One region of the Paenibacillus sp. JNUCC31 genome, then DNA from elsewhere that is predicted to be linked to it. Evidence: riboswitches for the same ligand, from Rfam matches in the RefSeq annotation. Region 1 holds a riboswitch; each other region holds the start of a gene.

Region 1 (7,808 bases):
GAGCTTTTGCTGCATTGTAACGCGCAACCAATGTCTCACGTTTATTTTTCATCTGAGTCAACTGTTTGCGCATTTCGTCGAGCTTGCCGCGAAGATTATCAGCAGACGCTTTGTTCTGGTCGTAGCTTGTTTTGTATTCGGCCATTTTTTCTTCAGCGACTTTCTTCTCTTCCAGCGCACGACGTGCGAGATCCATATTCTGGGCACGGGCAGCGGTGTGAGCCTGCTCTTCACGTTTTTTCACAAGAGCTTCCTGTTCTTCGAACAGTTGTTTAAATTTCTTCTCAATGGCAATCTGTGCGGCTACAGCTTTCTCTGCATCTTCCAGATCTTCCTGCATGTCACGGATATATTGATCCGTCATTTTAATCGGATCTTCTGCCTTGTCAATAATGGAATTAATGTTAGACATCGTTAAATCGCGCAATCGTTTGAAAATAGACATTATGGTATTCCTCCTAGTCGATATTACATCCTTGTATATAATCATACATACGTGGCAACCTTCTACTCGTTTCAATTTTAACAAAAAAAATCATAAAAGACGATTTTGGCTCCAATGAAACTATTGAATCAGCTGATCGAATTGAATCAACTCTTCATCAAGCAGCCTCTCTGCAGTCTGCACAATCTCATCAATCTGCATCCGTGTAATTGCATCAAAATGAATTCCCATTATAACGGTCACAGCTGTTTTCAAATGCATGGCCGCTTTACGTGCAAGCCTCTCACACAATTCTTGTTCTTTATGCCCTGGAATATGCACCGTAGCCCCGCTCACCCGTTCTCCATCCGGATAAAATGTCGCTACCGCTCCAATATGTGATTTTCCTCCAGTCACCAGAAATACTTTGTCTTCTCCAGCCTCAATCACCTGTATACGAACGGTTTTCAAGTCGTATGTGCTCATCTTGCTCCACCTATCCTTTTCTATCTGAGATATGTATGGTGGAAGTATGGATCGAATTCCATCAATCAGCAATGAAACATCTCACACATCACGAATAATTGACTGCATTCCCGGGCATACCAAAGAGAACGCAATTTGGGAAAAGGAGGCACTAACATGCGTCTACGCCTCATTATGTTATCCATCATGGTCATTCTTCTGGGAGGGAGCTTTGCCCCTGCTCAATTAAGGGCTGCTTCAAGCCCACAAGATAAACCTGTTTCGAAGTCGGATTCATCCGAGGAAGAACAATTGACACTTGGACAGCTTAGGCAGAAATATGCCGATACATTCAAAACCAATGGTCCTTCAACAAAACAGGTGGCTTTGACTTTTGATGATGTGCCTGATCCTAGGTTCACCCCGCTGGTACTTGATATTTTGAAAAGATACAAGGTACGGGCTACTTTTTTCATTGTGGGAAGTCGCGCGGAGAAACATCCGGATTTGGTGAAACGCATGGTGAAAGAAGGACATATTGTGGGTAATCACAGCTACAATCACCCGGAATTCAGCAAGCTGTCCATGAATGCATTTCGCAAACAAATCTTACATACCGGAGATATTATTCGCAATTTAGCGGGTTACACTCCCAAGATGATCCGCCCTCCTTATGGTGACATTAACGAACAACAGCTGCAGTGGGCAGCCAATCAACGTTACAGCATTGTGAACTGGAACGTTGATTCCCTGGACTGGAAGGGCCTAAGCAAAGACAAAGTAAAGAAAAACATTCTGTCGGCCGTTAAACCCGGTTCCATTGTTTTGCAGCATGCAGGTGGCGGGGTGGGTTCGAATCTGAAAGGCACTATCGAGGCGCTGCCTGAAGTTATTGAGGAATTGCGCAATCGGGGGTACGAGCTGGTCACTTTGGACGAAATGCTGGGCTTGCCAAAAGGCAAGTAAGATCTGTTTGTAAGGAGTTCGTATAAAAACAAAAGGGTGTCCTTCAATCACATCATCGTGACAGAAGGACACCCTTTACTAATTAGTAAGTTCAACGTGCAGTTGCACTGGATATGTGCGGCCATTTTTTATTGTTATTTCAAAATGTAAAGTTCAACATCCTGAATACCGAATGTACTCACAGACTGTTGGCTTCCCGGAATAAAGATATCAATCCTATGACCTTTAATAGCACTCCCCACATCCCGGGCCGTAGCAACAAATGCCTGTTTCGGAAGTCCTGGATGTGAATGACCCGTTACAAGGACCTTCGTACCCAGTGGAATAATACTCGGGTCTACTGCGATTGTGCCCAATTCGAGCGGATTACCGAAGTAATCTACAGCACCCCATCCTCCATTTTCTGAAGGATCGGCAGAGTATGCGGTTGCTTTTACATCGACTGACTTGCTGTAGTCAAATGTTTTTCCCCAGGCTTGGACTACCTTGTTATCTGCGTTGACATCAAGGCTGGCTGTAGTTATTGTTTTTGCGTTTGTAGCCGCTGCTGCAGATACTGTGTTTGTTTTGCCTGGAATCGTAATTTTCAAACCGCCGTAGATGTTGTAAGCGGAAATGTCACTGTTAGCTTTAATGAGTGTGTTTAACCCAACTCCATATTGCTTGGATAAGGTGAAGAAGGTATCCCCCTCTTTGGCCACATGAACTGAATCAGCGTGAGCCGGAACCGCCTGAATTAGCATTGCTGCTGTCAGCAAAGCTGTTGCTGTTTTGGCTATACGTTTCTTGTTAATCATGGTCTTCCTCCCTCATTGTGCCTGCGAAGTTAGTTGTCGGATTCGGATGGAGGAGACCACCCTATAGGTCCTAATTACATCAAAAGCTATATGTACGCCCTAATTCACCCCAAGCAGCGTGCCATCTTTCTTCCCCTGCACATTCTGCATCATTACATCCCCCACACTTCCTGTCCGGAAGTTTCGGCAGGAACAAATATATCACAATTTTGTAACCATGAGTCGTAGTAAATGTTACCAAATGGAGAAACAGTTCATCACAAATGCTGAAAATATGCGAATCCTTCAACATACAGTCTGACTGAAGTTGTCCCTTTGATGACAGAAACGTTACTTTTTATGTAAATCCATTCTTATGTTCACATGACAAAACAGCCTTAACGACTGTGTGTCGACAAGGCTGTTTTGTCATGTTTGAATTAAATTAGAGCACTTTGGCAAGGAAGTCCCGTGTACGAGCATGCTTGGGTTCACCAAACACTTCAGCAGGGGTTCCTTCTTCTACAATGACCCCGCCATCCATAAACAGAATACGATCTCCTACTTCGCGAGCAAAGCCCATCTCATGCGTTACAATAACCATTGTCATACCACCTTCAGCAAGACGCTTCATGACATCCAGCACCTCACCGACCATTTCAGGATCAAGTGCAGAAGTTGGCTCGTCAAACAGCATGACATGCGGCTGCATTGCAAGAGCTCTTGCAATAGCGATCCGTTGTTTCTGACCACCGGAAAGCTGATTCGGATAAGCGTCTTTTTTGTCGGACAGGCCGACCGTCTTGAGCAACTCTGCCGAGATTTGTTCAGCTTCCTTAACGGATTGCTTTTTCACTTTAATGGGAGCGATTGTAATGTTCTGCTGCACCGTTTTGTGCGGAAACAGGTTGAAGTGCTGGAACACCATGCCCATTTTTTCACGAGTCGCGTTGATGTTGTGTTTGGGGTCTGTGATTGACACACCTTCAAAATTAATTTCGCCGGAAGTCGGCTGCTCCAGCAGGTTCAGGCAGCGTAAAAATGTACTTTTCCCCGATCCGGACGGACCGATGACCACGACAACCTCACCTTTGCCGATTGTTACGTTAATGCCCTTGAGCACATCGTTATTTCCATATGATTTGTATAATTGTCTAACGTCTATCACTTGCACTCAACTTCCTTTCCAATCGACCCAGCAGCTTGGACAAAATGAACGTCAGCACAAAGTATATGGCTGCTGCAATCAGGAATGGGTTCATTCCTTGGTACGTAATATTTTTGACTACACTTGCCTGGTACATAATGTCGACCATACCAATAACCGAAATAATGGAGGACTCTTTAATAATGGTCACAAACTCATTACCGATCGCCGGTAGTACTGCTTTGAAAGCCTGTGGGAGCACGATGTAACGCATTGCAGCAGTTCTCCCCATTCCGAGCGAACGAGCCGCTTCCAGTTGACCACGATCTACCCCCTGGATACCTGCACGGAAAATCTCCGCAAGATAAGCTCCACTATTAATGGAAAGTGTAATGATACCTGCCTGAAGTGGCGTGAAATTAATACCCAGAGTCAGTGCAAGACCATAATAGATAATCATCAGTTGAACCAGCATTGGCGTACCGCGAATGACCTCAACGTAAGCTGTACCGATCCAGCGCAAAATCGCAACGTCATGCAAACGGAACAGACAGATGATCAAACCGATAATAACCCCGAATATCACACCGAGTGCAGACAGTAGAAGGGTGTAGCCCACACCTGTCGCATAAAAGCTTTTGTACTGCCAGAACACTTCAAAAATGTTCTGATTTTTGTCCAGCTTGTCTGCATTCAACTGACTCGCTTCTTTAACCATTTGCTCAATTTTATTTTCGCTTTTCAGACGTTCGAGCGTCCCGTTCACAGCGTTCAGCAATTCCGTATTTCCCTTGCGAATCCCGATCGCCGCTTCTACCTGCTCTTCATCCGGAATAGCAGGAGCTAGTCCGATAATATCATCCAAATAACCAGCAGCTACCGTATCTTCGACGATCGCCGCATTCACACGATTGGTCTGCAATTGCAGCACGATATCGGATATTTTATCGAGTGCCGTCAGTTTTGCGCCTGGGATTCCCTGACCAATCGTTTCTTGAATGGAGCCTTTTTGGACTCCAATTTTTTCATTTTCCAGTTCAGCCATCGTAGGATATTTGTCTTTATCCTTATTACGTATCATGATAACTTGTTTTGATTTATAATAGGTATCGGAAAAGTCAATACTTTTCTTGCGCTCATCTGTCGGTGTCATTCCCGAGATGACCATATCCACACGACCACTCTGCAATGCAGGCAGCAGTCCGTCAAAACCCATATCCTCGATCACAAGTTCTGCGCCAAGATCGGCCGCAATTTCTTTGGCAATGGAAATATCAAAGCCCACAATTTGGTCTTTACCATCAATGACTTTATGGAATTCATATGGCGCAAAATCGGCACTTGTACCGAGCACCAGCTTTTTACTGCTTGAATTGCCTGTGGTTCCCGTTGCCGATGCAACAGGTGCAACTGTTGTTAGCAAAACCACAAAAGCCAGCAGCATCATAGTGTAACGACTAATCAATTTCAACCCTGTTCTCCCCTTATAATACTTTGTGTGCTTCTCTTGTTGATGCCTGAGTCATTATAAAGTAGAATGCATGATTATGCAATGCATTTCGACATGAACGATTACAGCTTGTTTCTGAAAAAATTACTGCAACTATGATATAATTATTGAATTATTTTCATTTTTGCTAAGGAGTCCATCATGACACATACCAAAACACAAATTTTAACGGTTATTGATCAATATGCTTCCCGTTTTAAGGAGATTTCATCATACATTGGTGCCCATCCCGAACTCGGGAATGAAGAATATCTCGCTTCTGCTCGGTTAAAGGAAGAACTTGCCTATCACGGATTCACAGTAGAAGCTCCTGTTCTTGGATTGGATACTGCCTTCATCGGTACGTATTCTGCCTCCAAGCCAGGTCCAACCATTGCCCTCCTGTGTGAGTACGATGCACTCCCTGAAATTGGTCACGCCTGCGGTCATCATCTGATCTGCATGATGAGCCTGGGAGCTGCCGTTGGTCTTAAATCCATACTGGATGAAACGGGCGGAACGTTGAAAGTGTTCGGTACGCCCGCGGAAGAAACACGGGGTGCCAAGGTACCTATGGCTGAAGCAGGTTTATTCGATGATTGTGATATCGCACTGATGGCTCACCCGTACTACGCGTATGAGAAATCAGGCAGTTCTTTGGCGATTGACGCAGTACAATTTGAGTTTCATGGAAAATCTTCACATGCTGCTGCAAGTCCACACGAAGGGATCAATGCACTGGATGCGGTAATCCAGACGTTCAATGGAATTAATGCGTTCCGCCAACACGTGAAAAGTACGGTTCGTATTCACGGTGTAATCAATAGCGGAGGACAGGCAGCCAACATCATTCCTGATTATGCTTCGGCTCAATTCTATGTACGTGCCTCGACGAGAAAAGAATTGAATATCCTCACCCAGCGTGTAATTCAGATTGCGGAAGGCTCTGCTCTGCAAACGGGGTGCCGACTGGTTACATCCAATTATGAGACTTCTTATGATGAGATGGTTACCAATGAATCGTTATCGTCTGCCTTTAGTGCAAACTTGCTTGAACTGGGCATTCCTCAAGAGGAGATTGTGAGCGGTAACGATCACGGCTCCATGGATATTGGGAACGTTTCTCTGCGTTGTCCTGCCATCCACCCTTATATTCGCGTTGTGGACGAAGTCCATACCCTACACTCGATCGAGTTCCGTGATTTGGCGCTGCAGGAACGGGCTTTGGATGGAATGATCTTCGGAGCCAAGGCACTTGCTGCAACAGCGTATGATGTCTTGACCCAGCCTGAACTGCTGCAAACGATTCGAACAGAATTCGATGGTGTAAGTCGCTAAGTTTGTCGCAAACTGGCGTGCATTCTTCAAGGGGTGTTCTCTCAGACCCGCAATTCAGGGCTGATGGAACACTCCTTTTGTTCATTTTGATATGTATATTCAGAAACAAGCTGGAGATCCTGTGAAAAGAAAACATTGAAAGTCACTGAAAATTTCACATTTATTGCAGTAATCATGGTTCATTTGCTGTCTAACTTGGTTATTTATAGCTATAACTTTATCTTGAGTTCAGGAGGTGCTGTCATGCTGCTCGAAGCAATGTATCACGTTCCCCGCGACAAATGGGCTTATGCATATAACCCCTCTACCATTCACCTGCGTGTACGAACCAAGAGAAATGACGTTGAATATGTGACTGCACTGACTGGTGATAAGTACGATTGGGATGGAACTTACAAAGAGATTCAACTGGAGAAGGCTGCTTCAGACAGCATGTTTGATTACTGGGAGGCTGCTGTCAATCCCAAATTCAAGCGCCTGACCTACATCTTCCGCATAACCGCCGGAACAGAAAGTATTTTTTTGGCCGATAATGGAATTCATTATGATGCCCCTTATCCGACCGGAGGATATTATGAATTTTCCTACATACATGAAATTGATGTATTTAAGGTCCCCGAGTGGGCAAAAGAAGCCGTGTTCTATCAAATCATGACAGAAAGGTTTGCGAACGGCAATCCGGATCTGAATCCGGAAGGGACCCAGGAATGGGGCGGCAAGCCTGAACTGGATAACTACTTCGGCGGAGACCTGCAAGGTGTGCTTAATCACCTGGACGATCTGACCAAACTCGGTGTCAACGCCATCTACTTCACCCCATTGTTTCAAGCCAACTCCTACCACAAATACGACACCATTGATTATAAAAAAGTCGACCCCCATTTCGGGGACAATGAATTGCTCAAAAAGGTGGCAGAACAATGCCATCGCCGCGGAATCCGGGTCATGCTTGACGCGGTTTTTAACCATTGCAGCGAAGACTTCCCCCCATTTCAGGATGTACTGAAGAATGGCAAGGAATCCAAATATGCAGACTGGTTTCATATCAATGAATACCCTGTCCAGATCAAGAATGGAATCCCTACTTACGATACCTTTGGGTTTTATGGAAATATGCCCAAGTTCAATACTGCGAATTCCGAGGTTAAAGCGTATTTGCTCGACGTAGCTGAATACTGGATCAAGGAAATCAAGCTTGACGGC
Region 2 (7,808 bases), 3.2 Mb from region 1:
GAGCCGTTCTCTGCTCCCAATGTGCCCGGTGTACGAATCAAGCTGTACCTCGACCCTGCTCACCAGGATTTGAAGAAACGGTACTTCTACGCAGCCAAAGCAGCGCTATCCAATTACAGCAAGTGGTTTGGCCCTTATCCGTACTCTACCCTTTCCATCGTGGTCCCGCCAAAATCGGGGAATGGTGCAGGCGGCATGGAATACCCCACGCTGGTTACCGCCTTCGGCGCAGATGATTCCGCTCCTGGTTACGATCTGGAACGCACGGTCGTGCACGAAATTGGACATCAGTATTTTTACGGCATGGTTGCCAGTAATGAATTTGAAGAGGCTTGGCTTGACGAAGGATTCACTTCTTATGCAGAAGACAAACTGATGGAACAGGAATACGGACTGATCCCTAATCTGCCTGTGCAATCAGGTCTTATCATTTCTCCGGCTTCACTAACACAGGAGGCTTGGAAGTTTGATTCCCAGAATCATTACGCAGCCAATGTGTACACACGGGGTAAGCTTGTATTGCTTGGGATTGAACAGCAGGTTGGTGCAAAAACAATGGAACGCATTCTCTCGACCTATGTGAAGAAGTATCGTTTCAAACACCCTACCTCTTCTGATTTCCAACACGTCGTGGAGCAAGTGACGCGCATATCCTGGACCGACTATTTTAATCAGTATGTGTACGGGGACGGCATGGCCGATTTTGCAGTGGAGAAGATTACCGTGAACCCTGTCTCGAAAGACGGCCAAACGTTGTATGAGTCTTCCGTTACGTTACAGAAAAAAGGCAGTGATTATACAAAAGTACCTGTTCGAATCGTGTTCGAGGATGGGAAGATCATAACCAAGGAATGGGATGGTAGCGACAAACGCATTACTTACAAACTAACCTATTCTTCTCCCGTGTCCTGGGCTATGACAGATCCGCTGTACACAATTGTACTGGAGAATCGGCATCTGAACAATTTTCTGAAAGCCGGACTGGATGAGCCAACCAAATCCCGCTGGAGCATGAGCGCAACCAAACTTATAGAGGCCATATTCGGAAGTCTGTCATGGTGAGGTGGATACAGTGAAAGCAAAAATACGTGAAGGCTGGTTTCTCGTCCGTCAGCATATGTTCATTGCAGCTCTCTTATTTATCTATCAATTAATATGGGGATACTTCCTCTATCAAATGGTACAGTCGGCTGTGGTGCCTTTGCTCCTGCGTTATCCGGAGCCTGATGCTGGAGAGTTAAGCACGATGTTATTCAAAATGGAGAGCCAGCTCAGCCTGTCAACGAGTCCGGAGGTTCATCGCTATCTTTGGATTCTGGGGGCCATGTTGCTGCTGAGAATGCTCATCAGCCCTCTCATTCAGGCAGGACTGCTCTATTCGCTCCAGCATTTTAATCATTCAGAAGAACGCGTTCCATTTATGCGCGGAATTAAACAACTTTGGAAACCGATGCTGTTGCTGTACACCATTCGCACAATATTACTGCTGCTGCCTGCCTACTGGCTCGTACCCAAACTGTACTCCATTTTTATGGACGGCTTTCATTCATTACATCTGCTCTTGCCGGGCATTCCCTACGTGGCTGGCTGGATTGTATACGGGTGGGTTATCCATTATGCCCTGCTCTATATGCAGTTTGGTATCTCAGCTCCTGACGAGGAAGGCGGAGTCCGTGGCACCTTACATGCTGTATGGATAGCACTACGTCATGTCATCGCTCTAAGCGGTATCGCTATTCTTCTGGGCGGACTCCATCTGCTGGTCTTTGGAGCCTTTACTTCTGCCTCATGGTTAGTAACCGGTTTAACTGGTCTTATACTACAACAGACGTATCCACTCGCCAGATGTCTGCTCAGTCTATGGAAAATATGTGCGCACTTCCGATTATGGCAGTCCAAGACGGTCAAAGGTTAGTATGAACGGTTAAAATGATTGACCTCTCTATGTAAAAGCTACGTTCGCCAAATGTTGCTACATAAGCAAACCTCGACCTTTCCCCGTCAAAGGTCGAGGTTTTTTTTGCTAAATTTATTGCTAAACGTTGCCAAACTGATATACCTCTGTTACAATAATCGCAGTGAGTTTTTAGTAACAACTTTGTAATCTTTACCTTCATATTTGTAACTACTTAAAATTTAATCGTCATTTCTTGATTTCACAGGTGCATAACTAGCATAGCCAAATTCCTAGCACCTGGGAAGCGGGGGAACCAGTTATGGGTGAATTGATCTTGCAACAGAGGGATCATAGGGGACCTTCAACCGAATCCTTAAGCTAACCTCGCAGGCATTGGAAGGGGTATATCTCTTGTTTAAAAAGAAATTAACCGCAGCTGTTCTCAGCATTACATTCGCATTATCGCTTGGAGCAGGCAGCGCATTCGCAGATTCAAAAATGGACCAAGTCATTGATTCAGCAATGGGAACAACATACAAAAGCGGAGGAACAACGCTTAACGGCTTTGATTGCTCCGGGTTCACAAGTTATGTATTCGACAAGCTGGGCATTGATCTGGCTCGCCAATCCAGTTCCCAATTCGACATGGGTGACTCGGTATCCCGTATGGAAATGAGACCAGGCGATCTGGTATTCTTCAATACAACGGGCAAAGGGGTTTCGCACGTAGGGATCTTCGTAGGAGATGGAAAGTTCGCACACTCCTCTTCTTCCAAAGGTGTAACAATCAGCGCTTTGAGCGAAAGCTACTGGGCCAATCGCTATGTTGGCGCTAAACGCATTATGAGCACGGACGCATATGAGACTTTGGCCATCGACTAGGGACAAGCTGAGCAACGTCATGCTGTAACCATAACACTACTGTAACGAAGCATATTAGAACCGTCTGGTACATTCTCCGCAGGAATGTATCCGGCGGTTTTTTTGTGCTTTGTTTCCTTCAAAAGTATTCGGGATAAACTATCCAACCTAACTTTACTATTTATAGGGCTATTTTGTATTGCTTCGTCCGTGCTCTTATAATGTTTTTACCCATCCCACTCTAATATAAACGAATTTACCAGAACTTTTGTTTCAATTTTTTTTAAAAAACGAGGACTTGCCAAATGAACGCCTCTTTTGTAGAGTGAAAACAAGCTTAGCTATGGAATGACATATCTATATGGACAAATTCAAAATCATTATCGCTTGTTCACAATGAGAGGAGCGTGCAGTTGTATGGATGAAGCCTCTGTGACGTTTCACGTTGTGCCCATGCAAGAAGAACATGCGGAGCAAATCTGTGATTGGCAGTATGACCCGCCTTATAATATTTATAGCTGGCTGCCCTGGGAGCAGATGAAAGCACTGGAAGTTGAATTTGGGGATGCCCAACTGCGGAAGGAACAGTATGCGGCGGTGCTGGGAGAGGATCAGCAGGTCTGCGGTTTCGCTCAGTACTTCCCACTTGAGGGTGTCACCCGCATCGGGCTTGGTATGCATCCCGGACGTTGTGGCCAGGGCCAGGGGACGGCTTTTGTATCGGCTATTGTACAGGAGGCGATTCGCCGAAATCCTCTGAACGAAATTGATTTGGAGGTGTTAACCTGGAATGATCGGGCTATTCGTGTCTATCAAAAGGCTGGATTTGTCACGCAGGATACATACGAGCGTCAGACACCAAGTGGTTTGAAACCTTTTTATTGCATGGTCTATGAAGGACCTCGGGGATAAATAAATCATAAAATGGCACTAAAAAGTCCCCTGTTATGTGATTAGTTCAAAAAATTACCACAAAATGCTATGATGTCACTACAGGTTCCGTTATAATGATATGGATAGTTTCAGGTTAGATGATCTTCATTCTGGAGGGGACATAAGGGATGCACAAATGGATCATGAGCGGGGTATTTTTTGCAGCGTGCGCTTTAGCTATTGTACTAATGTTTACGCTTCCAGGAAAAGAGGAAGTGGCAGAAGAAGCGAAACCAACCATGCCGGAAGTTACAATGGATGCAGGACAGGCTGAGACATTGGTCAAAGCAAACTGTATTACCTGCCACGGTGATCAGCTTCAAGGGGGCATGGGCCCTAGTCTGCAGAAGATTGGAAGCCAGGACGATGTGGAAAAGATTTATACCACCATTGTCAAAGGTAAAAGCGGCGGTATGCCTTCGTTCAAAGACAAGTTGAAGGATGAAGAAATCGCGAATGTTGCGATGTGGCTGGCTGAGAAGAAATAAGGCAAGAAGGTCAAGGCGAATCAATGAGGTCAGATTACAGGTGTGTTAAAGCGAGGGACTCCAACCGTCCCCCGCTCTACACGCATGCTCTAAGCCACCATGGCTCTGGACGCACCACGTAGTCGATTCTATTCCAGTGTTGCTGAGTTTATCCATTGTTCATACTGAGAAGAGGCTCTTATTCCCCCTGCCGGGAGAGGTAAGAGCCTCTTGGTCATATTCACGTGTAAACGCCATAGGGTGCTCCTCTGGTAAGAAACCTGTGCCATCGCTACCCCGGTTCGCATAAGCGATCCCGATACGGCCGTCTATAGCACGTCCTAAAGTGTCATACATTATGGCGTTTTGGCCTGCTGCTCAGCCAGGAAAACCTCCACTTCACGTGCGGACGGCATCCCGGACTGGGCGCCGAGCTTCGTCACGGACAACGCGGCCGCGCCCATGGCGAAGCCTACAGCCGCGTCGAGCGTCTCTCCGCGCGCGAGGGCTACCGCCAGCGCGCCGTTGAAGCAATCGCCTGCGCCGGTCGTATCGACGGCGCTTACGGCGTAGCCGGGCGCACGGCACGCGCCGGCGCGCCCTGCCTGTACGCGGCCGCCAGGTGCCGCCGCGTACACAGCCCCCTCGGGGCCGAGCGTCGTGACGACAGCGGCCCCGAGGGATGCGGCGAGCTCTGCGACCGCCGCATCCACGTCTTCCGGCCGGAGTTCATCCCGGCCGGTGAGCACGGCGAGCTCGCTGCGGTTTGGCGTGACAACGTCGACGCACCGCAGCAGCTCCTGGGGCAACCCCGGCACCGCAGGCGCCGGGTTGAGCACCACCAGTGCGCTGCCTTCAGCCGCCAGTTGGGCGGCGCGGGTGACCGCAGGCAGCGGGATCTCCAGCTGCAGCAGCACCGATGCGGCTGCAGTCAGGCTTTTTACCGTATCCGCTTCCTCCAGCATGGCAGGTTCAAGTCGCCCATTCGCTCCGGGAATGACGATAATCCGATTATCTCCTTTGGAGAGCCAGATGGAGGCCGTACCAGTGACGGTATCATCCAGTATACGAACCTGCGAGGCATCTGCTCCGCTCTCCACCAGACTGTGTAACAGACGTTCACCAAAAGCATCCGAACCTACCGCTCCCACCATCGTTGTCTGTCCGCCCAGTCGTGCTGCAGCAACAGCTTGATTGGCGCCTTTCCCACCAGCCAGATAGTGCAGTTCCTCCCCGCTTACCGTCTCCCCCTCTTCGGGAATGATATCGGTTTTCACCACAAGATCCATATTCAGGCTGCCTACGACAGCAATAAGAGGTTTGTTCTGATTATCGTCTGACATGGTTGCTTCACTCATTTCCGGTAGTACGTTAATAACCGATCCCGGTTATTCCGACCTCATTTTCTCAAATGCCTCGTTATATTGCTCTGCTTCTTTAATGTCTACAGATGTTATACCGCCTTCATCCCATGATGTGAGACGCAGCGTGACTGTTGTATAGTCAATCGTAATAAAAGGGTGATGATTGAATGCTTCCGAAATCGCTGCGACCTCGTCCACAAAAGCAATCCCCTTCATGAAGTTGGAGAATACGAACTTGCGGACAATCCACCGTCCCTCTTCCAGTTCCCAGCCTTCCAGCCTCCCCAGATGAGCTTCGACTTCCTCTTGCGAAAAAACCATACGTTATCTTCCTCCCCATATGATGGCTCATCACAGACACCTGCCGTGCTGCCACCGAAACCTTTGGCGCTATCACAGCAACCCAACGCATAGGTCAACCGCCCTGCGGCTCGCCCGTTTCATGACTATCATCTTACCACGGACAAGCCCCAAAATCCAATATAACGAATGGCATTGGGCCCAATAGCCGCAAGGCTTTAGGGGATTCAAGCGCCTGATTTTTCGAGTCAAATAACGAAGACGCATCTACTAAATCAGCGGCACAAATGTCAGCTCTTCTTCCCCAATCAAAATATTAATCCGGTGTTGATTCTTGTCGTGAATAACCACGCCACTTCCTACCGGTATAAGAGACTCGGTTCCCAGCGCATAGAACAGATCTTCCGCTAACGCTTCATCTACTTCAAGTTGCTCCCTCTCCCCCAGACGCGACCATTCCTCCGCATCCATTTCAAAGAAAACGTAGCGGTCCGGTATTCTCCCTATGGCCTCTGTCAAATCTGTCAATATTCCTTCATAATCCCGTCCATGCTTTACGCCCATTGGCTTTTCACTCCTGTTCGGCCCCTTCGGAGCGGATTTGATCTTATTATACCTGAAAATAACCCTTAAAAAAAAAGACCTTCTGGTCGATAAATACTATACATGACCGTTTTAACTGTTTCAGCATCTAAAGGGGATGCCTAACGTTTAGCGGATTGCGGCGTAACGTTCGTCCGGAAGCCCGAATAGAGCCGCTTGAAAGGATTCAATTTTATCTCATGGATGAGGTGTATGATGGAAATTTCAACGATTATCGGACTAGTTTTGGGGCTGGTTTCACTTGTACTGGGTATGTTCCTAAAAGGCGCACCCCTGATCAACCTGGTTAACAACCCGGCAGCCTACGTTATTATCTTTGTTGGTACGGCAGGAACCATTTTCATGGCATTTCCTATGTCTGAAGTTAAGAAAATCCCTAAGCTCTTTGGGATTCTTTTCAAAAAGCAGCAACTGATTGACCGTGTTTCACTGATCGGCACATTTATGGATTGGGCTTCCACTACCCGACGTGAAGGTTTGCTGGCACTGGAGTCAAAAGTAGAAGAGATTGATGATCAATTCCTACGTGGCGGAATGCGTATGATCATTGACGGCAACGACCAGGAATTTGTAAGTGATGTATTAATGGAAGATATTCATGCCACAGAAGAACGCCATCGCGGCGGCGCCTTGATCTTCGCCCAAGCGGGGATGTACGCACCAACGCTCGGGGTACTCGGAGCCGTTGTAGGTCTGATTGCGGCACTTGCCGACCTTAGTGACATGGAGAAACTATCCCACGCCATTGCGGCGGCATTTATCGCTACACTCCTTGGTATCTTTAGTGGTTACGTGTTGTGGCATCCCATGTCCAACAAACTGAAGCGGATGTCCAAGAAAGAAATGGAGATCAAGCTGATGATGGTTGAAGGATTGTTATCGATACAATCCGGAGTATCCACTATTGCCATCAACCAAAAACTATCTGTATTCCTGACACCTTCCGAACGTAGACAGCTGGAAGAGAAGGAGGGATCATCAGGTGAAAAAGGCTAAAAAACACGAACCTCATGAAGAACATATAGACGAGAGCTGGTTGCTTCCTTATTCCGACTTGATGACATTGCTGCTTGCTCTGTTTATCACATTATTCTCTATGAGCTCCATAGATGCAGCAAAATTCGAAGAGATGTCCCAGGCGCTCAGCAGTGCATTGAATGGTGGTTCGGGTGTCCTGGATCACTCTTCCATGAACCCTACGCAATCGAGTACAGATCTAGGCAAAAGTAAAAAGGAACCTCAGGAAATCACCAAGAATACACCAGCTCAGATTACCGATGCCCAGATGGCCAAGAAAGAACAGGAAGATCTGGAGAAGCTCAAGAAGCGCTTAGACCAATATATCAATAAAAATGGATTATCGGATCAGCTTAATACCAAGCT
Region 3 (7,808 bases), 2.7 Mb from region 1:
AGTCATTTTCCATTCTGGGGATTTGGAATAGAATACACGGCATTGTGTGCCATCTACCAATTTCATGGTAAATTCATACAATCCGTCTTTTTCGTTTTTGCTGGCTACTTGCAATTTTGCAATACTTGGTCTATAAGACATGGATATCACCTGTTAATTCAAATTTGGTTCATGCATTGACATTGACACTTCTCAGTACTAAGTCATATTAAAGAAATTTTAGTTCGATGTCAACTCACACACCTTTATCCACCAAACAGAATATCAAGAATGGTACCCACCTGCCCCTGTTTTTTACCCTTTAGCACGTCTGGATCGAACACTTCAACATACCCACAAGAAGAACAGGCGACGAAGAGATAATGATTGTGCTGAATATCAAACATCTTGCTAAGACCTGCCCCTGACATGGATACTTCCTTAATGTTACAGCCCGTCCCCCTGCATTTTGTACATACAAATCGCCGCTCGATCATCTCTTCAATACTCATTATCCTTCCCCCTTCTTCGAATGTATGACATCAAGCAAGAGTAGATTATGTAAAATAGTACGCTGTTCAACATGCAATTTCCTGCATCACAAACTGTATTTTAAAATACAAAACCCTGCCGAATACCAGCAGGGTCTTGTGCTTGAACATCAGGTATCCAAGGATACTCTGCTTCAATATGTTCCCCGTTACTCCATCGAGTCACGGCTTAGACTACATTAAGTACCACATCAATATTACCGCGTGTTGCTTTGGAGTACGGACAGAAATCATGTGCCTTGCGCGCCAGATCTTCAGCTTGGCTGTGATCCACGCCAGGCATGCTCACGTCCAGACGAACCGACAGTTGGAAACCGTCATCCGCAGGATCTTTGCCGATGGATACGTTACTTGTAACGACCACATTCTCCAGCTTCACACCTGCTTTACGGGCGACATTGGCAAGTGCACTTTCATAACATGCTCCATATCCAGCGGCAAAAAGCTGCTCGGGGTTTGTCCCTTCACCACCGGAACCACCCAGCTCTTTAGGCATTTTCAAATCATGTTTGAGCACACCATCCGAAGAAGCCACTGAACCTGTACGTCCACCTTTAACTGTCGCTGTTGCTGTATATAAAGCTTCCATTAAAAATCTCTCCTTTACCTTCGATTTTTTTACTGCCTACTATTCAATTTAAACTTCTGGCTTATTTTGAAACGTACTGGAGCCCTTATTCAGCTTTTACATCTTTATCATTTTCATGCATGTGAGACATCATAGGTAATTTATCCAAGCTTGGGTAATATACTAAGGCACAATTCACTCCTCGCCATATTTTGTCCCTATACACAAAAGTTGCACTAGACAAAAATAATTGAAGTAGTACAATGTATGTATCGACATAAACGTTTGGATATATCGAAAGCAGTTTATTAACGCTTTTGATTTGGGTTTCAATTTTCAAATTTAATCTAAGGAGACACAATGTTTCCTCTTCATATAGAATATCAATACTTCAAAGTCGGGTGATTATATTATGAGTAAAAGAAATCTCTTCAAGACTCCTTCAAATGAGCCATTGGCTGCGGGTATGGCCCCTTCTCTGGGGGAAGCCCATAACTCCATGAAGGTGCCTCAGAATGCTGCATGGTGGAAAAAATTCCTTGCCTTTGTTGGTCCAGGTTACCTGGTTGCCGTAGGTTATATGGACCCCGGAAACTGGGCAACCGATATTGCGGGTGGTTCACAGTTTGGGTATACCTTATTATCCGTTATTTTGATCTCGAACCTGATGGCAGTTGTGCTGCAGTCACTCGCTGGTAAACTCGGAATTGTTACGGGTAGAGATCTGGCTCAAGCCTGTCGTGAACGGTTCAGTATGCCTGTCGTCATGATGTTATGGATTTTGTGTGAGCTTGCGATTGCAGCCACCGATCTTGCGGAGGTCATTGGTTCAGCGATCGCGCTTAAGCTGCTCTTTAACATTCCCATGTTATATGGCGTTATTATTACCGCAGTTGATGTACTGGTCATTCTTCTGTTGCAAAATAAAGGTTTCCGCGCATTGGAATCCCTCGTCATTGTGCTGATGGCTACCATCGCCCTCTGCTTCGGTATTGACCTGTTTCTCGCTAAACCGGATATGGGCGGCGTCATGCATGGTTTTGTACCCAGTGCCGAGATTTTGCAAAATCCAGCCATGCTCTACATCGCTATCGGAATTATCGGTGCAACTGTCATGCCCCATAACCTGTATCTGCATTCTTCCATCGTGCAGACCCGTCAGATTGAACAGACACCCCAGGGTAAAAAAGAAGCGATTCGGTACTCCACCATGGATTCAACCATCGCTTTAACGCTGGCCCTGTTCATCAATGCAGCCATCCTGATTGTATCAGCTGCCGTGTTCCATAGTGCAGGCATGACCCAGGTTGCGGAAATTACAGATGCCTACCATCTGTTGACACCTCTGCTGGGTACCACCATTGCAAGCATCCTGTTCGGTGTAGCGCTGCTGGCTTCAGGCCAGAACTCAACACTCACCGGAACGCTGTCCGGGCAGATTGTAATGGAAGGATTCCTGAACATTCGTATTCCGGCCTGGCTTCGTCGTCTGGTCACACGCCTAATCGCCATCATCCCGGCTGTAATCGTTACAGCCATTGCCGGAGAGCACGGAACAGAGGAACTGCTCATTCTGAGTCAGGTTGTACTGTCGCTGCAGCTGCCCTTTGCCGTCATCCCGCTGGTGATGTTTACGAGTGACAAAAAAAGCATGGGGGCATTTGCCAATAAGTTATGGCTCAAAATCATCTCCTGGATCATTGCCGGAGTTATCGTTATCCTGAATGTGTATCTGATCATCCAGACCATTCTGTTATTCTAGGTAAGCGGCAACTAGCAATATTTTTCATAACTCAAAAAGGCTGATCCTCTCAAGTAACATATCTCTTGAGTCGATCAGCCTTTTGTATGGTGTTGGTGCAACTTGATCCTAATCCTAATCCATATCTATATCCATATCGATTAGATCTCATATAACGCTATAGGTTAATTGTCTGATTTCTGAGTTACCAACAACGGAAGTAGTTCCTCCAGTGATTCAATCGTCCAGTCGGGACGATCTTCGTCTGCAAGCTCTGGCTGAAATCTGCCATAACCCTGTAGAATTCGGATCGTATGCATGCCCAGCTTCTTGGCCGGAATAATATCATTATCAATCCGATCTCCAATCATAACCGCCTCTTTGGGTTTGCACCCTGCCTGTTTCAGCGCCACAGCATACAGTTCAGGATCAGGCTTGGACACTCCTTCTTCAGCCGAACAGGCCAGCACATCCACATACTTGCGCAAACCATAGCTATCCAGCCGACTCTCTGTTCCCGGGCTTTGATTAGCAATAATGCCAATCTTATAGTGTTGCGACAACGTCTGGAGAACAGAACTGGCTGACGCGAAGGGGCGCTCAAGCTCTTTGCGGAACTTCAGCTTCTCCTGGATCTGTTCGCGGTGCCCCTCATCACTGATTAGGGTTCGAATAGCCAATTTCATCGGCCATTGCTCATAATTTCGATAAGAGGCGGCAAATAGCTCCCGCACCGTCTGCATCTCCACCTGATAACCAAGCGCACAAGCCTCACGCACGAACTGACCGATAATATCATCCACCGGCTCCCATTCGTCCACGAGCGTATCCCCCACATCAAAGAACAACCATTTTATCCCACGTACTTCCGGCACGCCTATTCCTCCTCGTTAGCCACAGGAAATTCTTATCCCCATTTCCCAAACCATAAAAAAGAAGACCCACCATCATGCATGAGTCTCCTCAAGATTCCGTTTATTTATGATTTCAATTATAACAGGCAGCTGACACCGGATCAATCACAGGTATGGAACAGGAACAACAACTAAACACTACCCATTAAGCAGGAACCCCACTTCCCCATTTAAAGAGTACACAATCCGGTCAGCTCCCATCCCCCGATAGATCCCTTTCGGATGGCTCTGTTCTGTAATGACACACAAGGACTTGGATGTCCATGAGCGGCAGATTTGCAAATATCGACAGGTCAGGTTTAGGCTATTTTCAAAAATAAAAACATTGCCGACACTGCCTTGCGGCAAAAACCATTTCTGAGCTGCAGCCGTGTTCATGCGAATGACATGCTCCACACCGATTCTCCGGAGCCTGCGCTCTTCACCTGCACTGTTGGTCAGAACGGCAAACGGCATTTTTTTGTACATCAGCAATTTGATAAATTTACGTCCTGCTTCATTTGGAGCAGTCACTAAGATCATCTCTTTATCCATCATTCGTTCCTCCCTTGGCGTGAAAAGACAACAAAAAAGAAGCGTGGGGGACCAAGGCCTCCCGGACGCTTCTTCATTAATCCACAGCAAAAAGACACTATGAACCAGCGTACGGCTTGTTGCCTCTCCCTTTAACGCTTACGAGGTTAGCTGACGGATTCGGACGCGAGAGTCGCCCTATTTCCGGCTGTCACCGGAAAATTCACCCCATGGATGCCTACTGTCCTGGACAGTTCATCCTGTTGGTTCCCCCGTTTCCCACCCATGAATGAATGGAAACTCAGCGATTAAAACATCGTTCCTTTGTGAACATAATCAGAGCGATATTATCGTTTGTTTCGTTTTTCATGTAAAATTTAATTTAATTGGAATTACGATATGAATCATACACCCATGCCCTACCGGTGTAAAGTCTGTGCAGATCACCGAATCGGTGGATTTTTGCCATTTCACTTCAATAATAACGCTTACAACATATCCATTCTCTACCCATCTCGTCAAAGCTCTCTAATTCTCCCTTTAGCGAAATTCACATAGCTAATCATTCACTGTTCATACACGAAAGGCTTACATTGTGCTAAAATAAATTTAAATTTTGCAATATTTAATTGTCATCAATATAATAGGAGATAAGAAGAATATGAAATGGAGGCGATTCTCATATCAGTCTACGACTACAAAGTAAACACCCTTCGCGGTCAGGAAGTTGAAATGTCCAACTATCGTGACAAAGTACTGCTTATCGTGAACACAGCAAGTCAATGCGGTCTCACGCCCCAATTTAAAGGGCTGCAAGAACTTCAGGACAAATTCAAAGATTCCCCATTTGAAGTTCTCGGATTTCCAAGCAACCAGTTTGCACAGGAAAAAGGCTCTTCGGATGATATTGCCGAGTTCTGTCAGATGAACTATGGTGTCAGCTTCCCGATGTTTGAGAAAATCGATGTGAACGGTTCAAGCGCTCATCCTCTATTTCAGCATCTTACCAAAGAAGCACCGGGCGTACTTGGCTCCAAATCCATCAAATGGAACTTTACCAAATTTCTTGTGGATCAGAATGGACGTGTTCTGAAACGGTATGCCCCCAAAACAACACCTGATAAAATTGAAGCAGACATCAAAGAATTGCTTAAATAAGTTAAGGCCATCCGGACCCTGCAGACAGAATGAACCTGCAAACGGGGTAAACGGATGACCTTTTTTGTCTGAACCATTTATACTGTAAAAAGCCAAAAAAAGAAGCTCCCCGTATGGGAAGCTTCTTCTTCATCGTTCTTATGATGCGGTCGAGAGGACTCGAACCTCCACGGGCATACGCCCACTACCCCCTCAAGATAGCGTGTCTGCCATTCCACCACGACCGCATGTCGTAAATAATCGGCAACAGAATTGATTATACCCGGTTCATGTTTAAATGTAAAGCATTTTTAATATTATCCTTTCAACTGCGATTTTCCTTCCATAAATCGTATTATCTCGTCATTTTCTCCTATGAACCGCATATGATTAAATTTGATCTCGTTTAATATTCGATTCGGCTGATCCCCCCTACTTTTATAAGAGACAGACAACTCATTCACTTTTCCAAATATAACATTCATAGTTATATAAATTAACATTATAAGATTCCCAAATTTAAAAACCAAGAAACCATTGACAAAAAGCGGATATTTATGTGAATATATATATTATATAATTCGGATTTACACACATAAAGCGAACTAAAAAGGAGTTTAATGTTATTTAACATAACATTAAACGAACGTAGGAGGCGAAAGACTGTGAACCGTGGGAATAAGCTGCTCGATTACGTCAAACTGCTTGATTCCTCTATCCAGGTAGGAGGGTTCACCCATTCCTTCGGCATGGATACCCATATCACTGAAGGGACCATTCGTAGTGCCGAAGATCTTGAATCATTCATGCGCTGTCAATTGCACCCCAGCATCGTCCGTCTGGAAGGCATGGCGATTAAAGGTATCTACACTGCCACAGATCATAATGACGCGTGGCGTACAGCTCTCATCGACAAGCTCGTCCATGTCCAGCGGACCCCAGTACACCTCAGAGAACACGCCTCCACAATGGGCAAACGACTGATTAAGCTGGCTCACGCACTCCACCCCTGGATTGATTTTAGCGAACTTGAACAAACCTTGGCTAAGTATGAATCCGTTGGCTGCCTCTCCACTGTTCACGCCTGGATTAACCACCACCTCGATATCCCTGTCGAGGAGGCGGCCCTGGGTTATCTGCATTCAGCCATGAGTGCCTGCATAACCGAAGCCTCCAAAGTCATCCCCCTCAACACCAATACAACACAGGACCTGTTGGTTCGCCTGGCCGCAGACCTGGAGCATGAATGGCATACCGTCAGCGCCTCCGCTGCGGATGGACTGGTACAACCAACCTCAATGTCCATGAAAGCATTGTTCCCCAGCTTTCACATGCTTGGAGCAGGACTTCACGCCTACAGGGCGTAATCTCTCCCCCCTTCGCCTCCATATCACTCACCTCCTCATACAGTAAGACACAAAAAACACGCCGCAACCTCCTTGCTGGCGTGTTTTTTATGTCAGTTATGTTGCCTATTTAACGCATTTACGCCATTTAACATATTAAAATACACTTATTTCCGTCTTTTTTAATTGTTAGATGACGCAATTACGTATATAATAAATCTTACAGCTCGCATATCCATATATTTTACATCAAGAATGATTGGCTGAATACTACATTCTAACTGAGGGGTGAACCCTTTTGAACAAAAAGAAACCTGTTACTCCGTTCGGTTGGGCGATCAAACGACGGCTAACCGAACTCCAGGTCGACCAGAAGACATTTTGCGAACAGCACGGCATTCCGCCATACCGTCTCTCCAATCTCATTCACGGCACACGCAAAGCAACCCGGTTCAGGAACCAGGTCGCAGACATTTTGGAAATTCCTGATGATTTAAGATAAGACTTCTGCCAAGGAGGACCTCATTTCATGAGATATTTAATATCCGATCTGGAGAGATTATCGTTCCAGTCCATGCATCACCAGCTCATCATCGTTGACCACAACTGGATCATTCGAAGCTGCAACACCGCTTGGCAGCAGGGGCTCGGACAGCCGCCTCCCAAGCTGGACATATCAGACACCTCCAGAACACCTGAAACCTCCCATTACCTCCAGCTCATGGAGGCGTGGATATCACGCGAGGAGAAAGCAAAGAATGCGAAGATTGTTCAAGAGTTGAAAAATATCACCAAACCCTTTAACGACTGTTGTACATACGAGATTTCCATTCAAACGACCCACAGGGAGCAGCGCTGGTTCCGTCTGGAGCTCACCCCGTTAAGGCAGGCCGATCCAACTCTGCTGTCCGATCTTGCCCTAATTGCTCACACAGATGTCACCGAACAAAAACACATAGAACAGCAGCTAAAGAAGGCCCTGTCCGAAGTTCGCACATTACGCGGGCTGCTACCCATCTGCGCTGTCTGCAAACAGATTAAGGATGAACAGGACGCCTG
Region 4 (7,808 bases), 2.0 Mb from region 1:
ACAACTGGATCCCTGTACCTCGGAAGATATACTCAAAGGAATCACCATTTGTCTCGGTATATTGTACATCATCCTTATAGTCGCCCATTCCTCTGCCAGTGCTGCGGGACCATGAGCCATTGTATTTCATTGCCGGGTCGTCGTTATTGATCAGTACATAACGAATGCCTGTTGTATCATTGACCTTAACTCTAAGAGTCTGCGGATCACCAGCGCTGAAATTGACGGTCAAGTCATTTGCCCCTATAGGCAGTTGGGTGAGATATTCTTTCTTGATGTTCAGTTTGTCATCGACCACCGTATAGTCGTCTTCATTAAGCTGCACCCCATCATTTTCAATACTGATCAGTGTATTTCCATTCAATGACAGCGTGACAGCAATATCCTTCTGTTGTTCTGTGGCCTTGTCAAAGTCAACAGAAGCCGGACTAATCGTGCTGTTCTGCCCTCCTGTGGGAATTTCCGTTGTTACTCTAAGTGCATCCAGCAGCATATATTGGCCCGATTTTTTGACCACCTTCAAGGTATGCGAACCACTATCCAGTTCGGCAGCACGATACAGCACCTGTTGGACTTCTCGTTCACCACTGGTATAAGCGTTTACCGTTTCAGGCGTTCCATTGTCGAGTGTAACAATCATGTCTCCCAGTCCTTGATCCTTCTCCGTCAGCAGGTCAATGCCTGTTCCAGTAAAGGTATATTCAAAATAATCGCCGTCGGTTTCAGTAAAATGTACATCTCCTTTGTAATCCCCGAAACTTCTGCCGGTATTTGGACTCCATGAACCCGTGTATTGAATATGGCTGTCATCATCATTAATGTAAACCACATCGGTAACGGCAGCAGCATCCATTGAAACCGCATTTGCAGCATTTTCTACATTCGTGATTGGGTCCACTTCTGCTTCCAAGTCAACTCCTTGCTGCGTATTCGCAGAGTCTGTGGTCGAGGAATCCGTAATGGCGATGCTTAGATCCTGTCTGCCATCGATTTGCTCCTTGCCCCCGTTACGCTTCCAATCCCCACTATAACGCATGCCCGTGTCATCATCATTAACGGCCGATGTGCCGCTCACGGCAGTTACTTTAAGCATTCGGGAAGCATGGGGTTCCAACACGCCGCCACTAAATTCCGTATTAAAAGTTCCCAATTCGGAATGGCTCCAAAGATCTCGGACCAAAGCCGGACCTTCGAGGCCAAGATCGCTCCATTTCACTTTCACCTCTGCACTCCGGTTGCCCAGATTGAACAGAGCTACGCTGTACGTACCATCTCCGTTATTGGCATACCATACCTGCTGTTTGGTGTCCATGGAAACCGGATGGGCTGGACGTCCGGCCTGATTGACCGCAATGACTTCATCATTCGTAAGCAGCTCCAGTCCATAGCTGTCCAACCTGGTCAGATCATTACCTGAATAAAGCGGTGCTGAAGAGATTGCCCAGAACGTGGTAGCGGTCTTCCGCTCGTCCCTGGTCAGACCATCCATCGAGCCATTCCCGACATTCAGGGAATCAAAGTCGTTCCAACCCCCTGGACCTGCATCGCGCCACCAGATGGCAGCGATGGGGAATAAACGTGAAATGCTCGACCATTCCGTTAAGCCCTTACTGCTGTCGTAGGCTTCAACATCCCAGTCGATTCTCCAACCGTTCGCATACTTTTTCCAGAAATCCACGTAATTATGGTCGAGCGCCCAGGAAAGCTCAAACCAGATGTTATTTCTGTCCAGGGCTTTGGACCACGCCTCCACATCACCGCGTGCATCCCGACTCAAGTTATTGATTCCCGATCCCGGAGTTACACTGTCGAATTTGACAAAGTTAATGCCCCACTCGCCCAGAAGATCGGCAATGGAATCCACATACTTCTGTGCGCATGGGTTCGTAAAATCGATTTTGTACGTGTACGAATCCCAAGCATCCATAACAACGAGCGGCTTTACCGCGATATCCTGCATACGACATGCTCCACCCGTCCCATAAACCTCAAGATTTTTGTTATAGGCGGTGATTGATAATCCCGGGATCAGATAGATCCCGATCTTCTGCCCGTTATTATGGACATAATCAATGACCTCCTGAAATCCGTTCGGATAAAGAACAGTACTCGGAATAGGACGGCCATATTCATCCTCGTCCCCGTTCCAGCCAGCATCAATATTAATGTATTCATAGCCATGGGCCTGCAGCTTCTCACGCATGGCATCTGATTGCTTCTTAATGCTCTCGGCCGATGTCCAGTTACCCGCCCCGTCATACACCTGCATGCTGTAGCTGCTCCAGCCCATATACGGCTTTTGGGCGAGACTTTTATCTGCTGCTTGTGCCACATTACCTCTCGTCCCCATCATCCCGAACTGCACTGCCGCAATCACGAATACCATAAAACACATTGCCATCCTTTTTCCGATTCGTTTCAAATTATCCCTACCCCCTCTGAATTTGGTCATTCAAATCATGGTTGATAGCGCTTCCATACGAGAAAAGAATAGTGGATGCCTGAGGCACAGAATAGGTACAATTCGGTATTTTACGTACAAATAACCTGAATTAAAGGGGCAAACCGTCGCAGAACGAACATCTTTCCATTACTGGATAAATAAACAAAGGAAAACCTACTAAAAACGTAAACCAACAAAAAAAGGTTCCTGATGGCACAAATGCCATTCTAGGAACCTTTTTCACCTTACATATGATGCGGTCGAGAGGACTCGAACCTCCACGGGGGTAAGCCCACACGGACCTGAACCGTGCGCGTCTGCCAATTCCGCCACGACCGCGTATCTCATATCTCCGAGATATTATATCGCGGCGACAAGAAATAATATATCATGTGGAATAATATGTGTCAACAAAAAAAAAATTTTTTCATTCTATATTTAAAGCTGTATTCATCCATCATTTCATGTAAAACAAAAAACCAAGGCCAACACAGTTAACAAGCACTGTATTACCCTTGGTTTTGTTTGGATATTAAGTATGAGTCAAATTATTGTTATTGTTTATTTTATGATTCTGATTGAAATTGATGAAAAGCGTGAAAGAACTATATCTTGGAAGGCCAGTTACCGTACCAAGCATATCCGCCTCTTCTTTCCTTATCGATTTCGCTAAGCTTGTATTTCACAACCCCATCACGTCCTACGAAGATCGGTCTATCTGTTCCAATTTCGTAAAAACGAGCCCAAATGGGCGCTGCACCTGAATCAGCAACGAGTTTACTATCCCCGTTTTCTCTGACATATTTGTACCCTGTAATTTTCACTTTGTTGAACCAGGTTTCTGCCGCTTCGATTGAAGCTGTAATTTTTGAGTTTGACGGTCTTGTTTTCAAAAACTTCACAATCGTACTGCTCTCTCCAGCACTGAGAGAAGGCACTTCGTAAATTCTTGCTCCTGCAGGTTTAAGGGAACTGGAATCATGTTGCTGTCCCCATGCAGTCAGTTTGCCATTAGCGACAACCTGTGTATTCAGAATAGCGTCTACTCCTTTGGCAACTGATTTTTTACTGCGATCCGCAAGAGAGCTGTCGATGAATGAGAAGTCACCTTTGCGTGCACCTACTTCATCCAGCATGTACATGACATTAATCATGGCATCATCGTTGAAGGTGATGTGCTTGTGATAACCTGAGCTCTGGTATACTTGCGGCCATCCGCCATTGGAATATTGCATGTTTAGTAGAAAGTTGATTCCTTTGATGGCAGCAGCCGAATACCGCGGGTCATTAGTCTTCTTAAATTCCTTTGCTAATCTTCTGATTTCTGAGTATGTAGCTTTGTTATCAATCGTGGATTTTGCCCACTCGCCGCTTGTTTCCTTATAATCTTTCTTCCATCCTCCGTCAGCACGCTGATTTTTCAAGATATCAGCAATACTCGCTGTCGTTCCCGAGGCGTCTGCAGCAGATACCTTCGCAACTGGCTGATATACTATTCCAATAACAGACAGAACCATTGTACAAGCCATAACAAAGGATGCAAACCTTACTTTTGATTTAAACATCAGATTAGAACACCTCTCCCGATTCATTTTATGCAAACTGTTTCCCTGATCCTACCCTCCTTATATTTGATTATAAAATCAAACTTTTTCTTTTTATCCAATATGTGGATTGGATAAAACCATTCTATGCAAAACAATGAATTATGTCAATATTCACAACAACATGTAACAACTACTTTGATTCCTGTTAGTGTTATCCAAACCCTTGCGAAAAAGCAATTCATTGTCCAGTTTCTATCCATTTGAAACAGTTGTTACTTTTTTGTCATAGGTTAGATACGCACTTCCGAGTTTTTTCTACATGGAAAGCTGGAATTCCGTTAACATTGAGGTACTAAGAAGGGATTAAAACCCGTTTGACATTTTCGCATTTATGCAATATAGTTTCAAAAGGTTACAAAAACTTAATTATTCATTTGCCGAGTTTCATGTTTGAAAACGGGGGAACCATTTTGGGTGAATTATTCTTATACATAGGAAATATAGGGAACCTTCTACCGAACCCTTAGCTAACTCCGTAGGCATCGAAGGGAGAACATTGATTTTGAAAAAACTTATTATCTCCATTTTTGGAGCAGCAGTTCTATTTACATCCGGTGCAGCAAGCACAGAGGCAAGCAGTATTAACACCGTCGTTAACAACATGACTGGCATACCTTACAAATGGGGCGGCACGACAATGGCTGGATTTGATTGCTCTGGATTTATGAGATATATTTTCAACAAATATAGCATTGAATTACCACGCACTTCCCAGCAACAAGCTAAGGCCGGAACTCCGGTATCCAAAGCAAATCTGCGTACAGGTGACCTGGTATTCTTTAATACGATGGGCAACGGCATTTCACATACGGGTGTATATATCGGTGGCGGACAGTTCGCTCACGCTTCAAGCAGCAAGGGTGTCAGCATCACCCAATTATCCACCCCTTACTTCCACGATCGTTATGTAACAGCACGCCGGGTAACAGGGCAGTTTATGTATAATAAGATGCTTGGCAAAATATAAGTTGAACACGAAAGGGCTTCGGTTATTACCGAAGCCTTTTCTTTGTCTACATTGATTTTCTACAAATGCATAGGCATGATGTTATAATCAGGCTGCAATACATCTTTTTTAATGCAAGGCCTTCTGGACTCTCATCGCACCCTGTGACAGCGCATGACCGCCGCCTACGGCTCCAGCTACAGCAACCGTCTCCATAATCTCCTGGTCGGTCGCTCCTTTGGCACGGGCCTCTTCCGCATGGTAAAACGTACACACCTCATTGTTGGCGAACAATCCGATGCCCAGTGCAATCAGCTGTTTGGTCTTGGCATCCATCGCTCCTGCCTGAAAGCATTCTCCTGTGAACTCATGATAAGACTTCACCACGGAAGGCAGCACGTCGCTTAATTCTCCAATCTGGTCCTTATAGGCATGAACCTTATCATTCATTAGTGTCAAGGTTACCGCACATCCTCTCGGCTGATATGTTACAAGCTCTCACTGTACCTATCTTCTCTCCCGAGAGGTGCAATTATGCCAAATCATCCATGGTAAATGAACCTAAAAAGGCATGTCCTATTCTTCGAGCAGGCTCTTGCGTGGTTCGCTGAATAATTGATACCGATAATTCCGGTCGAGTTTGACCACACGACGATTCTGACGGCGAATGAGCACCTGCTCCCCGTCCCAGGCTACGACAATGCCCGTCACATCATTCGACTGAATCTCGTCTCGTACCACTCTTACTTTTTCACCCGATAAACGCAGTGCATCCAATTCTTCATCACTGATCATATTCCCGGCGCCTACTTTCCAAAAAATTATTTACAAAAAGAGACCTAAATGAAAAGTCATTTAGGTCTCACGTGACTGTATTGGACTGTCATGTCATTCGAAAGTATGTCCCGACTGAAAGTTACCGCTGCGCGTGCTCTTTGCTGTCGTTCTTCTCAAACCAAAAATCAAGCACTTTGGCGGACATCACACGTTCTTCAAGGTACTCCACTTGATGCGGTGTAAATTGTTCTTTCCAAGAGAAGGACAACTCTTCGCACAAGCCTACAATCGTCAGCAATTCTGACCAGGCAACGTAGCGTTTGTACCAGAAAAATTGAGGATGTTCAATCATATAGGGATAAAGGTCATCGAATTCCGTATGTTTACAATCCAGGGCACGTTCAAAATGAACTTTCGATTCCGCCAGCTTATCAATAAAAAATTGTTCTGTTGCCGGTTGGTTCCCCATGGTGTTGCCTCCTCTCCCTAACATAACCCCATTATAAATGAAATCGGCGGTCATGCAAAGGCATTGTTCAAAAATTAGGCCCTATTCCTTTAAAATGTCACATTTCATTATCATCAAATTGCACGGTACCGTCATTCAGTGAACGAATGCGTACCAACGCTTCAACCGGGATGCCCTGTTCTCGAATGGTACGTGCTCCGGCCTGAAAACATTTCTCGACCACGACACCGAATCCAACCAGTTCCGCACCCGAACGTTCAATAATTTTGATGACACCACGAGCGGCATCTCCATTGGCAATGATATCGTCAATGAACAAAATACGGTCATTCTCATGAATGTATTCGCGGGATACCATGATATCCGTTACGATTCCTTTAGTAAAGGAAGGTACTCTTTCACAGTAGGCGTCGGGGTCAGCCTAGAAAAGTGTTTTTTTGCGACGGGCAAATACCAGCGGAACACCCAGCTCATAGGCAGCAGCAAAGGCGACCGGAATCCCGGAAGACTCCACTGTAAGGACCCGGGTTACACCACTTTCTCGGAAACGAGCAGCAAACTCACGCCCCATCTCCATTGTCAATTCAGGATCAATCTGATGATTTAGCAGACCATCCAGCTTAAGCACCTGATCCGAGATGACTACACCTTCTTGTAAAATTCGTTGTTTCAATACTTCCATTATTTGACCTCCCAAGCCTATCCTATGACGTAAAAGTATCATATATCTGGCTATCAGTTCAAGCGAAATTGACTATCCCCTTGTCCGGAGCATGCAAATGACCCCAAAGATGCACATCGATTGTCATGACTTTGATGGGTCAAGCATACCTTGTACCATGGCACCCGCATGTCCAAACTATTCAGGGGCCTGAGAGGGGAAGCGCATGAAACAGGCATTTCGGGTGCTGCAGATCGCATTTACATACATTGGAACGGTCGTAGGGGCCGGCTTCGCTACAGGTCAGGAGATATTGCAGTTTTTTACCCAGTATGGCAAATGGGCCACCATGACCATCGGCTTATCCACCATGCTATTTGTCTGGTTAGGTACGAAAATGATGCTGATTGCTCACGATACAGGCTCACGTTCTTATGAAGATCTCAACAAGCATTTGTTCGGTCAGAAAGCAGGAAAATGGATTACGTGGGTTACCCTCCTGATTCTCATTGGAGTAAACAGTGTCATGCTGGCTGGAGCCGGTTCTGTCTTTGTAGAACATCTGGGTATGCATTACCAGACCGGTCTGATTGTGACGCTTATCGGTACATATCTGCTGCTTGGACGGGGTATCCAGGCCATTCTGCAAATGAACAGCATCGTGGTACCGATGATGCTGCTGCTCTCCCTGCTTATGATTACAAGCACCATACATCATCCCGGCGCAGACCGATTTATTACGTTAACCACTGACAGTCATCCAATCCAGGTCTGGTTATCTCCCCTGTTGTATAGTTCATTCAACCTGGCACTTGCCCAGGCCGTACTCGTTCCGGTAGGGAATCAGATTCGCAGCCGGAAGGTTCTGAAATGGGGCGGTGTTCTGGGCGGGATAGGGGTAGGAT

Evidence for each region. A riboswitch is a leader RNA that binds a small molecule or an ion and turns the genes downstream of it on or off. The one in region 1 is predicted to bind cyclic di-AMP.
Region 2: another riboswitch for cyclic di-AMP. It lies ahead of JNUCC31_RS15175 (C40 family peptidase); the one in region 1 lies ahead of JNUCC31_RS01275 (3D domain-containing protein).
Region 3: another riboswitch for cyclic di-AMP. It lies ahead of JNUCC31_RS22330 (HAD family hydrolase); the one in region 1 lies ahead of JNUCC31_RS01275 (3D domain-containing protein).
Region 4: another riboswitch for cyclic di-AMP. It lies ahead of JNUCC31_RS26145 (C40 family peptidase); the one in region 1 lies ahead of JNUCC31_RS01275 (3D domain-containing protein).

The regions. Positions count from the first base shown of each region.
Region 1 is NZ_CP062165.1:320,676-328,483, forward strand. It holds gene JNUCC31_RS01260 (PspA/IM30 family protein) at 1-445, opposite strand, end outside; gene lpdD (prenylated flavin chaperone LpdD) at 566-910, opposite strand; gene JNUCC31_RS01270 (polysaccharide deacetylase family protein) at 1,067-1,855, shown strand; gene JNUCC31_RS01275 (3D domain-containing protein) at 1,990-2,652, opposite strand; cyclic di-AMP (ydaO/yuaA leader) riboswitch at 2,655-2,851, opposite strand; gene JNUCC31_RS01280 (amino acid ABC transporter ATP-binding protein) at 3,077-3,799, opposite strand; gene JNUCC31_RS01285 (ABC transporter substrate-binding protein/permease) at 3,786-5,249, opposite strand; gene JNUCC31_RS01290 (M20 family metallopeptidase) at 5,430-6,605, shown strand; gene JNUCC31_RS01295 (alpha-glycosidase) at 6,849-7,808, shown strand, end outside.
Region 2 is NZ_CP062165.1:3,512,046-3,519,853, reverse strand. It holds gene JNUCC31_RS15185 (M1 family metallopeptidase) at 1-1,062, shown strand, start outside; gene JNUCC31_RS15180 (hypothetical protein) at 1,073-1,915, shown strand; cyclic di-AMP (ydaO/yuaA leader) riboswitch at 2,168-2,305, shown strand; gene JNUCC31_RS15175 (C40 family peptidase) at 2,309-2,779, shown strand; gene JNUCC31_RS15170 (GNAT family N-acetyltransferase) at 3,176-3,670, shown strand; gene JNUCC31_RS15165 (c-type cytochrome) at 3,820-4,179, shown strand; gene rbsK (ribokinase) at 4,515-5,501, opposite strand; gene JNUCC31_RS15155 (4a-hydroxytetrahydrobiopterin dehydratase) at 5,547-5,843, opposite strand; gene JNUCC31_RS15150 (hypothetical protein) at 6,093-6,386, opposite strand; gene motA (flagellar motor stator protein MotA) at 6,621-7,421, shown strand; gene motB (flagellar motor protein MotB) at 7,408-7,808, shown strand, end outside.
Region 3 is NZ_CP062165.1:5,153,195-5,161,002, reverse strand. It holds gene JNUCC31_RS22355 (hypothetical protein) at 1-141, opposite strand, end outside; gene JNUCC31_RS22350 (zinc ribbon domain-containing protein) at 246-491, opposite strand; gene JNUCC31_RS22345 (organic hydroperoxide resistance protein) at 700-1,119, opposite strand; gene JNUCC31_RS22340 (Nramp family divalent metal transporter) at 1,565-2,860, shown strand; gene JNUCC31_RS22335 (HAD family hydrolase) at 3,025-3,714, opposite strand; gene JNUCC31_RS22330 (HAD family hydrolase) at 3,892-4,290, opposite strand; cyclic di-AMP (ydaO/yuaA leader) riboswitch at 4,408-4,583, opposite strand; gene JNUCC31_RS22325 (glutathione peroxidase) at 4,948-5,424, shown strand; tRNA gene JNUCC31_RS22320 (tRNA-Leu) at 5,569-5,651, opposite strand; gene JNUCC31_RS22315 (urease accessory protein UreF) at 6,069-6,770, shown strand; gene JNUCC31_RS22310 (hypothetical protein) at 7,048-7,251, shown strand; gene JNUCC31_RS22305 (nitrogen regulation protein NR(II)) at 7,279-7,808, shown strand, end outside.
Region 4 is NZ_CP062165.1:5,904,786-5,912,593, reverse strand. It holds gene JNUCC31_RS26160 (X2-like carbohydrate binding domain-containing protein) at 1-2,422, opposite strand, end outside; tRNA gene JNUCC31_RS26155 (tRNA-Leu) at 2,699-2,782, opposite strand; gene pelA (pectate lyase) at 3,049-4,008, opposite strand; cyclic di-AMP (ydaO/yuaA leader) riboswitch at 4,416-4,547, shown strand; gene JNUCC31_RS26145 (C40 family peptidase) at 4,553-5,017, shown strand; gene JNUCC31_RS26140 (carboxymuconolactone decarboxylase family protein) at 5,126-5,455, opposite strand; gene JNUCC31_RS26135 (hypothetical protein) at 5,573-5,791, opposite strand; gene JNUCC31_RS26130 (hypothetical protein) at 5,913-6,242, opposite strand; partial or broken gene JNUCC31_RS26125 (xanthine phosphoribosyltransferase) at 6,340-6,924, opposite strand; gene JNUCC31_RS26120 (YkvI family membrane protein) at 7,130-7,808, shown strand, end outside.